One region of the Aerococcus tenax genome, then DNA from elsewhere that is predicted to be linked to it. Evidence: riboswitches for the same ligand, from Rfam matches in the RefSeq annotation. Region 1 holds a riboswitch; each other region holds the start of a gene.

Region 1 (4,638 bases):
TTCATTGCCAGTCCCAAGGGGAGGGAGTAGGTTCCAATGAGATTTTCAACCATCTTATCAGCCAGGTCTAAGGGCAAACCCTGGTTATTTTTGAGATAATCTTTTTCTGCATCACTAATATAGTGGAGCTCATTTAAGCGGGCCAGACGTTCCTCTAAGGGGAGGCGGTAGAAGCCCTGTAAATTCACTTGAGTCATAATAACCTCCTAAGTACTTTGTTTATCAGTGAGGGGGAAGTCCTTGTACTTTTCCATAAAAAAAGAAGTTGGCAATTGCTTCCAACTTCTAGTTTATGGGTCATTACTTGATTAATCAATAGCCAGTCGGTATTAATGATCGATACAATAGAGATTATCATCGACCATTTGATCGTCAGTTAAGAGGACAAAAACTTGCCGAAATTCATCAAAATCGATCCGATTATCATTGCCTAACATGCTGAGGGCTTGTGTTGTGACATGGATTTGACCGATATGCGTTTCCAGGACCTCATCAAAGCTTTCAAAACTTGGTGCATTGGTTTGTAAGACTAGACTACGATAGGCTCTGTGGCTGGTATGACCTGTTTCATCGGAAGTGGTTAGGCAAATATTATGGAAACGATCTAAGTTTTGTAACTGTTGTATGGCTTTCTGGGTGAAAAATAACTTCATGGCATATCCTCCTCACAACAACTCTTGTAAGGATGATTATATCAGAATTTGTGAGCAGTTTAGTCGGAAAAGCCTAAAAATAATTTTTAAAACGTTTTCACACCTTCACCAGCCGCTACTGAGAAAGCGGAGGCAGTCGGGGAGGTGTTTGGCCCAGTAAAATTCATTATGCTCTTCATCCACATAGATGTTGAAGTCAATATTTTCTACCGGGATACCTCCTGCGATAAGCAAGGCCTGGTAGTGGAGGGAAGCATCGATATAGGCTTGGTCCATATTGCCTGGGAGAAAGAGACGGTCAGTATCGTCTCCTTCTTTGGTGCCGACTTGGAGGTAGATTTTTTGCTCGGGGTCTAAGCTTTGCGACTTGAGATAGCGGTCAAAGGGTTCTTGGGCTATCCATTGGGCTAGGGAAAAAATCCCCAAGCGGCCAATCTGATCGGCATACTTAATTCCCATATAGGCGGTAATATTGGCCCCAAAAGAAGACCCGATCATGGCTGTATGTTTTTTATCGGTTTTAGTCCGATAGGTTTGGTCGATAAAGGGTTTAACCACCTTCATAATGAAGTCACTAAAATCATTACCTAAGCCGCCCAGGGGTCTTGCCTTAGGGTCACTAGGGTTTTCGAAGCTCCAAGCATTATAATCATCCGCCCGAGTCTGAGAGTCATTGTCGATTCCGACCACAATCATCTTGGCTAAGTCGGGATTACGCTTGAGGGTGGGGATGACCTTCCAAGAATAACCTAGGAAGGACTCCTTACTATAAAAAACATTTTGTCCGTCATGCATGTAAACGACTGGGTAGGATGCGGATTCCTGCTGGTAATTTTTAGGGAGTAGGACTCGCACCCGCCGCTTCTTGCCGGAATAGGGCAAGCTTAAGTAGTGGGTTTTCATTTTTAGATAATAATAATCGGCATTGAACATGATTTACCTCCGCTTAATGTGCTATTAGCATACTTGACCCGGGGGGATTAAGCAAGCGCAATCCCCCTGACGATGCTCAAGGTTAAGAAATAATTGCAGACTTCACAATATTTCGCTACAATGATGAGTAGAATAAAGGATAAGGGGGAGATGCCTTGGCAACAGAAGTCGAGCTTCTCAACGAAGCAGAAATGAAGCGCGCCTTAACGCGAATGAGTTATGAGATTTTGGAACGCAACCATGGTACCGCTAATTTAGCCATCGTGGGAATTAAAACCCGGGGAGCAATTATTGCTAACCGGATTAAGGCCCGCATCAACCAGTTAGAAGAGGCTGATGTCTTTTATGGGGAATTAGATGTCCGCGCTTACCGTGATGACCTCGACCAGGAAAAGGATAAGCTGATCAAAGATTTATCCCAGCTGGACTTTGATGTGAATGGTAAACATATCTTTATCTGTGATGATGTGCTCATGACCGGTCGGACCATTCGGGCGACCATGGATGCCTTGATGGATCATGGGCGTCCAAGCAAGATCTCTTTAGTGACACTCATTGACCGGGGGCACCGGGAATTACCGATTCGAGCGGATATTGTTGGTAAAAATATTCCCACTTCCCGTCAAGAGAAAATTCGGGTGAAGATGCGGGAACTCGACAGTAAGGACGCAGTATATATAATTAAATAGTTGGTACTAGGGGAGCCTTTATGGCTGAGATGTATTTTACAGACCCTTTGAACTTGAGACTAGGTAATACTAGCGGAAGAAAGTGCACGAAAAAACAGGTAAGAGGCATTTTCTCTTACCTGTTTTTTGCTAAGAAAGGACTTAATAATTATGGGACAAAGTAAACAAGTAAGAGTTTTATTAGAAGTTGCTATGGTAGCGGTATTAGCTTATTTATTAGGACTTTTGCCGACCACCAATGGAGTAGGTATTGGGGTAAACTTAGGAGTTATTCCCATTTACTTGATCTCTTTAAGACGGGGGATAAAGAGCGGTTTTGCTGCCGGCTTTCTGTTTGGGCTTTTGCAATTAATCACCGGTCAAGCTACGATTCTAACTCCCTTCCAAGTCTTCCTTGAATACTTCTTCGCCTTTATGTTAGCAGGTTTAACTGGAGTCTTTGCTAATCGTGTGAAGAGTGCAGGCTTAAAAGGGGATAAAAAAGGCCTATGGATCGGTATTTTTTCAGCGACCTTTATTGGGATGGTCGCCCAATACTTTATTCATTGGTTTGCTGGCTATGCCTTTTGGTCTTCTTATGCGCCAGAAGGAATGAATGCTTGGTGGTATACGACGATTGTCAATGTACCTACCGGTTTCTTCACCTGGTTAGTAGGGGCTTTAGTGGTGGCCTTGTTATTTAATAATGCCCCCCGACTCTTAAACCCAGAAGATTAAGCTGCAATTTTAACGATTGATTAGATGGAATTATTATTTTGAGACGTCCTTTGAGGGGGCGTCTTTTTTTATTGACGGGGACCTATTTTGGGTAAAAAGAAAGATTTTATGGAATTGTTGGCGCGCAAACACTTTAATAAGAAAGCGTTTGCTATAATATTTTGTGAAAAGGATAACTTAAGTTGAGGCCGACTTAAAGGGAATATCTCTTTTTTTAGCTAAGTTTGTGAAAAAATGCACTAAAAAATAAAATAGATTTTCATCATAATTTTACGATTAATCGATCAGTTAAATGGAGTTAAGAGAGAGTATTTGAGAGGAGTGTTTATTGTGTTTGTCGTACTTTTTTTAGCGGCCATGCTTATCGCTTATTTTGCCGGAGAAGTTGCTAAAAAAATCAAATTCCCGGCCATCATAGGTTGGTTGATTGTGGCCATGTTTCTTGGTGAGCACGGGCTAAATCTTTTAAGCCCTGAATTGATTTCAACCAAGCCTTACCAATCACTCATGGTCTTAATGCAGATCTTAGTGGGGTCCATGGTGGGCTATAAGTTAGTTTACCGTGACATCAAGGATTCCATCAGTAAAGTCTTCGCCATGGGGATATCCGACCTGGTGGTAACTTTTGTGGTGGTGACGGGATCCTTTGCTATTATTCTTCATCTCATGGGTTTACCAATCATAGCTGCCTTGCTTTTTGGTGGGATTGCTATTGCAACCGCCCCGGCGCCACCTGTCTCAGTGGTTGAGCAATATGATTGCTCTGGGCCACTGTCAGATTCAGTACCGTCGATGACAGCCTTTAACTCGGTCATGGTAAATGTTGTCTTCTTCCCCTTGGTTTCCATTATTGGAGCAGTTTTAAATGAAAGCTCGACTTCAGTGTTGGGATCCTTACTCATTATGATCTTGGCGCCGATTCTCTTAGGCGGAGTTATCGGATTTATCGCGGGAAAATTAGTGGGCAAAGGGGCATCCAGACAACAAAGCTTTGCCATCTATCTTTTAACCATGTTAGTGATTTATGGCTTGGATAATTATTTGAACTGGCATGTCTTTACTGAAACTCAAATGATGTCCTTATTAGCAGGAATCGCGGGATCCGCTGCCTTTATGAATGTGGTTGAACCTGAAAAGGTTCCAGGCTTGCAAATGGATCTGGGCCCGGTTCACTCCTATGCCTTAATGATTTTCATTGTTAACTTATCTATCCACCTCAACCCAGCGTCCTTACTCGATGGAGGCATGCTCATGGTAGCCTATATCTTGATTCGCGCAGTGGGCAAATACCTGGGTTGCTATCTGGGTGCCAAAATCAGCCATGCACCAAAAGTGGTTGAAAAATATATGGGGATTATTATGATGCCTCACTCAGGTGTTTCCATTATGTTTGCTGGGATTGCCGCTTATAACTTGATGGGCGTCTATCCTGAGCTAGCCAATCTTCTACAGATTACTATTTCCGCTAGCGCTCTGGTGATTGAAGTGATTTCCTTACCACTGGCAGGAATGGTTTATCAAAAGATTGGCGAAGCTGGCAAGGAAACGGAAAAATTGGCCGCCCAAGAGGAAATGCTTCCCAATTAGAATTAGACCGAAAATCTAGCTAAACGGGGATTATTTAGGACTAAAATAAAGGAGGAAAT
Region 2 (4,638 bases), 110 kb from region 1:
ACAACCTGATGGACTCCTTCTTGCCTTGTAACATCTCCCTTAGCGAGAATAGCTTGAACACCTTGAGAGGTACAATATTCTGCCACCGCTTTTGCATGATCTTCACTTTTGCGATAATTAATGACGACATTAGCGCCTGCTTTTGCAAAAGCTTTTGCAATTCCGGCCCCAATCCCTCGACTTGATCCACTAATTAAAACAACTTTTCCAGCCAGCAAATTACTCACTCCTTCATTTCTAATCTCTATAGGAATTCCAGCGTTCAGAATCTCTAAGAGAAGCAGAGTCAATATCTACTATTCGAACTAATTCTCTTAGTAGGGAATAACCATCAGAATTCCAAGCTGAATGGACTTGCATCATCGCAGATAGACTCGTTACGCGAGTAACCCCTAATTTTCCCCAATGGTTAGCCATTTTAAATAAACTTTCTGTAGGAGCTGCTACCCCTACGCTCTGTAAAATGGATAATTTATTCACTAGTAAATTATCAATATCCTCCCATTGATCTACAGCAATCACTTGTATCACGCGAGACAAAGGCGAAGGACTGAAAGTCAATGCTTGGCTATAAGTCACTAACCACTTCTCAGGATGAGCTGGGAAGATCTCACACCCTCCCTGCCATTCGATTTTTTCGCGCCACTGAGATCGTAAGTAAGCTTCTTCGAGCGATAACTTTCTGAGTGGATAACGATTTTCATAAGCTCTTAATTCTCCTGCTAACATGAGGGCAAACTCCCTGGGAGAAACTTGACCTCCTCCTTCCACAAAATAAATCTGAGGGGAATAGCATCCTTGTTGATCATAATAAACGACTGCTTTAGCTGCTTCATGGACGATATGATTTACTTTTTCAGCATTTAATACTTGATGATGAATAAGTCCAAAACTCAATTTATTGCCAAAAGCAATGAAATGACTTGTTGGTGACAGCTTGGCTTGAATAGCTGCCATAGTTTGATTATTTCCATAAGCAAGGACACAATCAGAAGAATCAATTAAGGTTTGCTCACGCTCCTTATCTCCTCCCTGCCAGGAAAGGATTGCTAATTTATTAGCCAATTTAGGCTCAATTCGAATCAGTAATTGACAAAATAAGCCAATAAAACTCGGTTCACTAGAAGATACTTTTCCAATTAGCTTCCCTTTCACTAATAAATTAGCGACCAAACTCCATAAGGGTAAGGCAGGCACATTTCCTGCCCATATATGCGCACACAATTGAGGGGCAAAAGCGCGACTATATCCTCCATGTATTCTGGGCACAAATTCTTCTAAAATATTAGGATTTTCAAAATTTTCAGCTAGCCAGCGCCTTAACTCATGTTGCCTAAAATTCAATAAAAATTTAGTTAAAGCTAAGCGTAGAATTTCTGAATCATAGCCGGTAACAATAGGAAGTATTTTTTCATATTTCTTTCTAAGAGAATTCTGGCGATCTAATAAACAAAGGATCGCCTTATCGATAGCTACTACGGTTTCTGTTAAACTAATTTCAGAAGTATCATTTTTCATGCGTTCTATCATTATTTTTAACTGTTCAACATTAGGAGCTGGGACTTGGATCCGTATTGAATCAAATATCAGTTCACGGTTTTCAATAGCAAGGTCATTTACTATAGGCGGCAAATAGCCACAGTTTATGTCAATCATGGTGACCCTCTAACCAATCTTTAGCTGCTATCGAGCAGCCCTTAGGCTCTCCATTTTTTACTCGTCCCAATAATTCAAACCCTTCTCCATGGTCAATGGCTAAGTCCCCTGTTTGAATAGCAGGGACAGAATTAATATTTGCTAAATCAATATGAACGAGTAAACCTGGTTTCCCTTGCTCAACCTCTAGACCCGTCGCGGGGTCAATAATTTTGTATTTTATCCAATGTGGCCCTCGTTTTAATAGCACTTTATCAAAAGCAAACTGGGTATAATATTCTGTGGATAATTCTGTCATACCATACATATTCACTGGATTTGTTCTTACCGGAAAAACCGAAAGCAGCTTTTGATAAAAAGTATCTAGCTGATAAACCTTAGAAAAATTTTTGAACCCACCCGTATCAAATAATAGACTATCCGGATGGATCGGAAGCACTTCTCCTTGGCTTAAAGCTTCAAACAAGTGTACGAAACTATAGCTAGCTCCTAAAATAATTACTGGTTGCTTTTGATGCGCTATTAGCCATTCTTTTAAAGCAGCGACTTCTAGGCCTTTCTCAGTGATAAAATGCATGGAATCCGGCTGACCATTAGCCTTCAATATTTCTAAATAGTGAGCCAGTGAAGAATTAGGCATCTCTTCTTCATTAGGAAAAAGAATTGCCGTAGGTAAACATTGATCAGTGACATACTGCTTGAAACCTAACAAGGCAGACAAATCATAAATTCCTAGATCTTTATGATAGTGTTTTCCACTGATTCCTGTCGTCGTCCCGCTTGTCATAAATATACGCGAACATTGTTCATGTGGTGTTGCACTCAGAAATGCATTTTTAAAGGCGTCGGTTGACACTGCCGGGATGTCCTTCCAATGACGCACTTGTCTTATCCCTACAGCTCTTCTTTGACAGAATTGCTGATAATCTTGATTATGTTTATATAAATATTCAAATAAAAGTAGAGCCATATCATTAAAATTTTCTTTTTCTTCGGGATGCTCTATAAAATGTTTAATAATCTTTTTCATTTTTCCCTCCTACAAAATAAAAAGGCCACTATCCTCTTGAGTTCAAGACGACAGTAGCCTTCTCCCGTTGAATAGATTTCCCTACGCAATAACTTGATCAGGTTCTACGGGTATATTCTCAGCCATCCGGCACCCCGAATCTCAATTCACATAGATTTTATCATAGCGCTTACATAGCATCAATATGTAAGGTTTTTTTTAATGATTTCATAAAAAATGACTTGTAAGGAGGAAAGTGTGCTAAAAGTAAAAAAGCCCTGATATTCATGAAGGAATTATGTGCGATAGACTTTCGATTGCCTTCCATAGTTAATTCAACTAGCTCAGGTCAGATTTTTGCAAGCTATTTCGATTAGAAAGCTTTTAAAAAGAGGCTGGAAAGTTTTCCAGCCTCTTTTCACTATATTAATGTCTAAAAAGAAAATGTCATTCTAAAAGCAATCTCAGCCTTAACTGAATAAGAGCTTCCAACGAATATCAGCAAATCGAGCAATAGTCTGAAGACTATCGGCACATTCTCTTTTTAGCAATAGAAATATTTCTATTTTTTAACTTCTCTAAATAAGCATACTTTACGTAATTTTGGACTATATTTTTTTAATTCGATACGGTCAGGGTTGTTACGACGATTTTTTTCTGTTAAGTAAATGCGTTCGCCCTTAAGTTCCGTATTTTCTAAAAGAATGTTAATACGCATTATTTTCCCTCCATCAGATCAATAATTTATCATAGATTTTTAATCATACCTTAAAAGTCTACCATAGTTCTCAGTGCTTTTCAAACTTTTTATAAAAATGCCCTTTAATTATTTTTTATGGTAATAGGCATCCAAGACTTTATGTCCAATAACTTCTGCTGTCTTATCATAAGCTGAGGCACTAATTTCAGGAATGACTACCGATAAGGCAATCTTAGGTTGTTCGTAAGGCGCGTAAGAAACAAAGGTCGAGTTAATTATCCCTTCGGTCCCTGTTTCCGCCGTACCAGTTTTAGCAGCAATAGTCACCGGGAAGCCTCTAAATTCATTATATGAGAGACCTTGCGGATGGTTGGCTGCTGACCAGAAACCTTGTTGAATTCGTCCCAGTTCTTCTGGACTTAATTGTACGGCATTCAACAATTTAGGTTGGTTTTGATAAACCACTTGAGGGGTGTCAGACTCATGCTCACCATTTTCTCTGAGCACTTGTTTAAGCACATGGCTGGCATAGCGTTTACCACCGTTAGCGATAGTTGCGACATATTGGTTCAATTGCATGGGCGTATAGGTATCATATTGACCAAAAGCCAAGTCAATATAGTTACCAGGGTTACCCCCTTCACCTTCCAGACCAGTCACTTCATTTTGTAGGTCAATACCGGTCGAGCTTCCTAAACCAAATTGATGGTAAAAATTACGCAACTTATTACCCGTTTCTGGATCTAAACCAGCCAAGGACATCCCTGCTTCATAGTTGGGTAAGCCCCCGATAGCCATGGCAGTCCGGATCATATAGACATTGGAAGACCTTGCCAGAGCCATGACATCATTAATAGGAACGGGGCTAGTATTGTGGGCTGCCCACCAGGAAGCCTTCCTTGGTGTCCCAGTAAAGTAAAGCGGTTGGTCAATAAAGATATTTTCTTGACCCGGTTTTAAGACGCCATAATGGTAACCGGCCCCAACTGTGGCTCCTTTGACTGTAGATCCCATGGTAAAGGATGAATTAATAGTTCCCAGGGCGTCGTCAATGATTTCGCCATGTTCATTGCGGTATTTACCAGCCATGGCCAGGATCTCCCCATTATTAGGGTCACTGGCTACCACATAGATGGAATTATTTTTACCGGTACTTGACCCGTGCAAGTAGCCTTCCAAAATTTCTTCAATTTTCTTTTGAAAATCAGTATCAATGGTCAGTTGAACGGTATTTCCCATGGAGCCAGGATATGCCTTGTCGGTTCTAACGACC
Region 3 (4,638 bases), 390 kb from region 1:
ATTGGAAAACGGGGGAATTTATAAGGTAGGTGCTTGTTGAGGTACTTGAGGAAGAGGTAACCCAATTCAAAGTCCATCATCCCATGGAAGAGTGACGATACACCGAAGAGAATGAAGAGGGAGGCCCAGTAACCGTATTGGCCATCCAAACTGGTTAATCCGGCGGTTACAAAGCAATGGATAACGATCATTTCCCCCAGACCGTGTAAGCTGTTAATCCCAGCGTTAAAGAGGGTTCTTTTCCAAGGGTTCAAGACAAATTCATTGGACCGTTGCAGAGTATAGGCACCCACTAGGGTAAATAAGAGGTGGGAAACCGCCCGGAAGACCACTGGTAAGGGAAAACCTGCCATCAAGAAACCAAATGAGGTCGCTAGGGCCACAAATGCGGCTGAGGCTGGTGAAATAAAGAGTGCCATATCAATGGCGATATGAGAGCCCAGGGTCCAGGAAAAGGGACCAAAAGCGATTTTAATGGGACTAATCATAGGGATAATGATACCGATGGCTGTTAGTAAGGCTACGGTAGTCATTTTGCCCGTATTTTTTTTGCTAACTGAAATACTTTCTTTCATTGTAATCCTCCTTGAAGAATGAGTCCTAATATAATCGATATAAAACCAAATAATGATAAAAATTTAAAATTATCATAAGCTTAGCCTTTATTTTTGTCAAGTCTGTCTAAATTGATCACTTTTCGCATAAGGCTAGGGTTTTGCTGCCTTGGCTTATGGTATGATAGTAAAAACAGTATCAGCTTTCTTGGGCTTTTTAAGATCAGGAAAGTCAGTCCCTTTGGCTGGCTGAAAGCGGCTAGTCAGAGAATCAGAATAGAAAAAATGAGGAGGCGGTTTAGTGATGGCTAATCCAAAACAAGTGTCTAATTTTATAAATCTGAACCAAGATATTATTGATGAATTAATTACCCTCGCTTTTAAGGAAGATATTCCTTATGAAGACCTGTCGACCAATGCTATTTACCAGGGGCAAGCAGCCCAGGTAGAGCTCTTAGCTAAGCAAGCGGGAGTGATTTGTGGTTTGGATCTCTTCAAGCGGGTTTTCTTACATTTGGACCCTGAAGTTCAATTTGAGAGTCTGGTCCGAGATGGTGACCGCGTAGCTAAGCAAGAGACCCTGATGGTGATCAAGGCCTCCGTCAATACCCTCTTAAGTGGCGAACGGATTGCCCTTAACTTCCTTCAAAGAATGAGTGGGATTGCTACGGCTACCCGTCGTTTTGTAGATGCCTTAGAAGGCAGTGGGATAAAGTTACTGGATACCCGTAAAACTACCCCAGCCTACCGCCCCTTGGAAAAATATGCAGTCCGGGTAGGGGGCGGCTATAACCACCGTTACTCTCTATCTGACCAAATTATGCTCAAGGATAACCATGTTGCTGCTGCCGGTGGGGTCAAAGAAGCCATCCAAGCGGCTAAGGCCTATGCCCCTTTTGTGAAGAAGATTGAAATTGAAGTCGAGGACTTGGACATGGTCAGAGCGGCAGTGGAGGCTGGAGCTGATATTATTATGCTCGATAATATGGACCATGACACCATGGGGGAAGCCATTGCGATCATTAACGGCCAAGCGATTATAGAAGCTTCAGGCAACTTTACCTGGGACAATGTCACAGATTATAAGGACCTAGCCATTGACTATATCTCTAGTGGGGCCATTACCCATTCGGCCGGAATCTTAGATTTGTCCCTCAAACATTTGAAAGTGAGGAAGTAGGTCTGGGCCTCCTGAGGCAGAAATCTTTGATTTCTACTACTCATAGCTCAAGTTTTGCCCTGACTTTTGTTACAGCAAGGTTACAAGGCGACAGAAATGTTTCAGAAAATCCTTTTAAAATGTCAAAGTAATTAAAGGGCCTTAACAAGTCAGAAAATCCCTTTTCTTCGTCTGGAAGCCATGATAGTATATTTCATGTCGACGAGGGAAAGACCTCGTTGAGAGATAAAAATGAATCTGAATGATTAAGATGCTTAATCATATTAAATAGAAAAAAGAATGAACTTTGCATAGAAGAAAGGATTTTTATTACACATGAATATGAAGAAAGTTTTAGTAGGTACCTCAATCGCTTTATCAGCCTTAGTAAGTTTTGCTGCTGGGGAAACGACTGAAGCACACGCAGCTGAATGGCAAGCACGTTCAGTTGAAGAAATCAAAGCTGACTTCCAAAAATTAGATGACAACGAAAAAGTTTATGTCATTAAATCTGGTGACACCTTAAACGCTATTGCTCAAGCAGCAGATGTGAACACCAAAGAATTAGCTGAAATCAACAACATCGAAAATGCTAACTTAATCTTTCCAGGAACTAAATTAACCTTCAAATCTGACCAATCAGGTAAGGTTAATGAAGTTGAAGTAGAAAAACAAGGTCAAGCAGCTCAAGTTTACACCGTTGATGAAACTGCTGGTCAAACTTACCAAGCACCAGCAACTGTTCAAGCTGCACCAGCTGCTGCTCCAGCACCTGCACCAGCTCCAGCTCCAGCACAAAGCGCTTACACTGGTTCTTCTTCATCCGCTAAAGAAATCATTGCTCAACGTGAATCTGGTGGTTCATACTCAGCAACTAACGGCCAATACATCGGACGTTACCAATTAAGCGCTTCTTACTTAAACGGTGACTACTCCCCAGCTAACCAAGAACGTGTGGCTGACCAATACGTAGCCGGTCGTTACGGTTCATGGGACAACGCTTTAGCATTCTGGAACGCTAACGGTTGGTACTAAGATAAAAAGAGTGTAACAGTCACACCAAAGGACGAAACCATTAACTCCGGCTCACTGGGCTGGAGTTTTTTTATTTATCTCAGCTTTCATAAGGAGTTTAAGCGCTTCGCCTTGAATAGGTAAGCGGTTTCTGCTATAGTTAGAAAGTACTCACAAGAGGTGCTTTTGCTGAGATAGGTGGAAACCTGGACTCTTTGAACCTGAGAAAGTTAAGACTTGCGTAGGGATGTGAGAATTCAAATATCGTTATAAGGCACAGCCAAGCTTTTGCTAAAGCCTAACGATAAGAAGTCCTGCAAAGTACACGAAGTGGAGTATACTTTGCAGGGCTTTTTTTCTGTCTAGAAGTAAAAGACCTGCAGAGAAAATGTGTAATCTAAACAGAATAAGAGAGATGAGTCAATGTCTAAAAAAACAAGCATTCCCTTTGCGAAATATAGTCAGCAGGTCAAGGAGAAAGCCCCGCTGATCCAAGTTTTAAATAATTATGTCACTATCCATGATGTGGCCAATGTGATTTTGGCCAGTGGCGGGCGTCCCGTGATGACCGATAACTTACCTAATAGTCAGGATGTGGTCAAGACAGCTGACCTTTTGCTATTGAATGCCGCTAGTCCCAGACCTAATCAGGAATTGTTGGACCTCGCCGCCATAGCGAAAAATGACTACCATCCCGTGGTCTTAGATCCAGTGGGGGTTTCAGCTATGCCGTCTAAATTAAAGCTCTGTCAAGATCTGATTGACCGGGATCTAGTAAGCGCGGTAAAGGGGAATGCTTCGGAAATTCGAAGCCTCCTCTTTGAAAAAAGCCAAGGATCTGGGGTTGACCTGGGTCCTGGAGACGAGGTGACCTTGGCTAACCTGGCTGATTTTGCCCCGGCCTTTAAAGCTTATGCCCTAGAAAAAGGAATTATCCTAGCCATGTCAGGTCCGATTGACTTAGTGACTGATGGCGAACGGCTGGCAGTCATTGAAAATGGTCACCCCTGGATGGCTTCTTATACGGGATCAGGTTGCCAGTTAAGCGGCGTCTTAGCCAGTTTTTTAGCCGGTAATCCGGATGAGGATTCTTTTTACCTAGCTACAGCAGCTATGATTAGCTATGGGGTGGCGGGAGAAATCGCTGCTCAAGTGCTCCAGCCTTATGAGGGCAATGCCACTTATTCCAACCGGGTGATTGACCAGGTCTTCTTATTAGAGGCCAAAGAATTAGAAAGGAGAGCCAAGTATGACATTCAATAAAAATGATTTATTGGTCTATGCCATTACGCCCGACCGTTTTGATCATGACGAATTAATCCAGCAAGTCAAAGAGGTCTTAGCAGGTGGGGCGACGATTTTACAGTTACGTTTAAAGGACCATCCCTTTAAAGACCAAGAGGAGAAGCTGGATCTAACTAAAAAAATTAAAGCCCTCTGCCAAGAAGCAGGTGTCCCCTTTATTATTGATGATGATTATGAACTGGCCCTGGCGGTAGATGCTGACGGCCTCCATGTTGGAGAAGATGACCTGCCAGTCGACCAGGCTAGACAACTGCTCGGCCCGGAAAAAATTATCGGGGCTTCGGCTAAAAGTTTGGATGCCGCTCTAAAAGCCCAGGCGGCTGGTGCAGACTACTTGGGAGTTGGCGCCCTCTATCCGACCCAGTCTAAGGCCAATGCCCAAGGCACTAGTCTGACCACCTTGCGAGCTATTGCCCAAGGGGTGAATATTCCCATTGTAGGCATTGGTGGGATTAACTTAGATAATATGGCCAATTTACGGGACCAGGGGCTGGCCGGGGTGGCTCTGATTTCTGCTTTGTTTAAGGCGGAAAACCCCTACCAAGCGACTCAAGAAATCCGTAAAGCTGCTGAAAAGCTTTTTAAACTCCAAGCCGTCCTTACCAT

Evidence for each region. A riboswitch is a leader RNA that binds a small molecule or an ion and turns the genes downstream of it on or off. The one in region 1 is predicted to bind thiamine pyrophosphate.
Region 2: another riboswitch for thiamine pyrophosphate. It lies ahead of DBT50_RS02555 (LuxE/PaaK family acyltransferase); the one in region 1 lies ahead of thiT (energy-coupled thiamine transporter ThiT).
Region 3: another riboswitch for thiamine pyrophosphate. It lies ahead of DBT50_RS00330 (hydroxyethylthiazole kinase); the one in region 1 lies ahead of thiT (energy-coupled thiamine transporter ThiT).

What each region holds. Positions count from the first base shown of each region.
Region 1 is NZ_CP127382.2:454,416-459,053, forward strand. Features, by position in the region: gene DBT50_RS02065 (hydroxymethylglutaryl-CoA reductase, degradative) at 1-197, opposite strand, end outside; gene DBT50_RS02070 (iron-sulfur cluster biosynthesis family protein) at 330-653, opposite strand; gene DBT50_RS02075 (alpha/beta hydrolase) at 759-1,586, opposite strand; gene pyrR (bifunctional pyr operon transcriptional regulator/uracil phosphoribosyltransferase PyrR) at 1,742-2,275, shown strand; TPP riboswitch at 2,274-2,373, shown strand; gene thiT (energy-coupled thiamine transporter ThiT) at 2,426-2,992, shown strand; gene DBT50_RS02090 (cation:proton antiporter) at 3,323-4,579, shown strand.
Region 2 is NZ_CP127382.2:567,374-572,011, reverse strand. Features, by position in the region: gene DBT50_RS02565 (SDR family oxidoreductase) at 1-218, opposite strand, end outside; gene DBT50_RS02560 (acyl-CoA reductase) at 238-1,656, opposite strand; gene DBT50_RS02555 (LuxE/PaaK family acyltransferase) at 1,649-2,686, opposite strand; TPP riboswitch at 2,748-2,833, opposite strand; gene rpmG (50S ribosomal protein L33) at 3,228-3,383, opposite strand; gene DBT50_RS02545 (penicillin-binding transpeptidase domain-containing protein) at 3,492-4,638, opposite strand, start outside.
Region 3 is NZ_CP127382.2:60,136-64,773, forward strand. Features, by position in the region: gene DBT50_RS00315 (hypothetical protein) at 1-575, opposite strand, end outside; gene nadC (carboxylating nicotinate-nucleotide diphosphorylase) at 859-1,734, shown strand; gene apf (aggregation-promoting factor) at 2,050-2,748, shown strand; TPP riboswitch at 2,894-2,992, shown strand; gene DBT50_RS00330 (hydroxyethylthiazole kinase) at 3,151-3,990, shown strand; gene thiD (bifunctional hydroxymethylpyrimidine kinase/phosphomethylpyrimidine kinase) at 3,977-4,638, shown strand, end outside.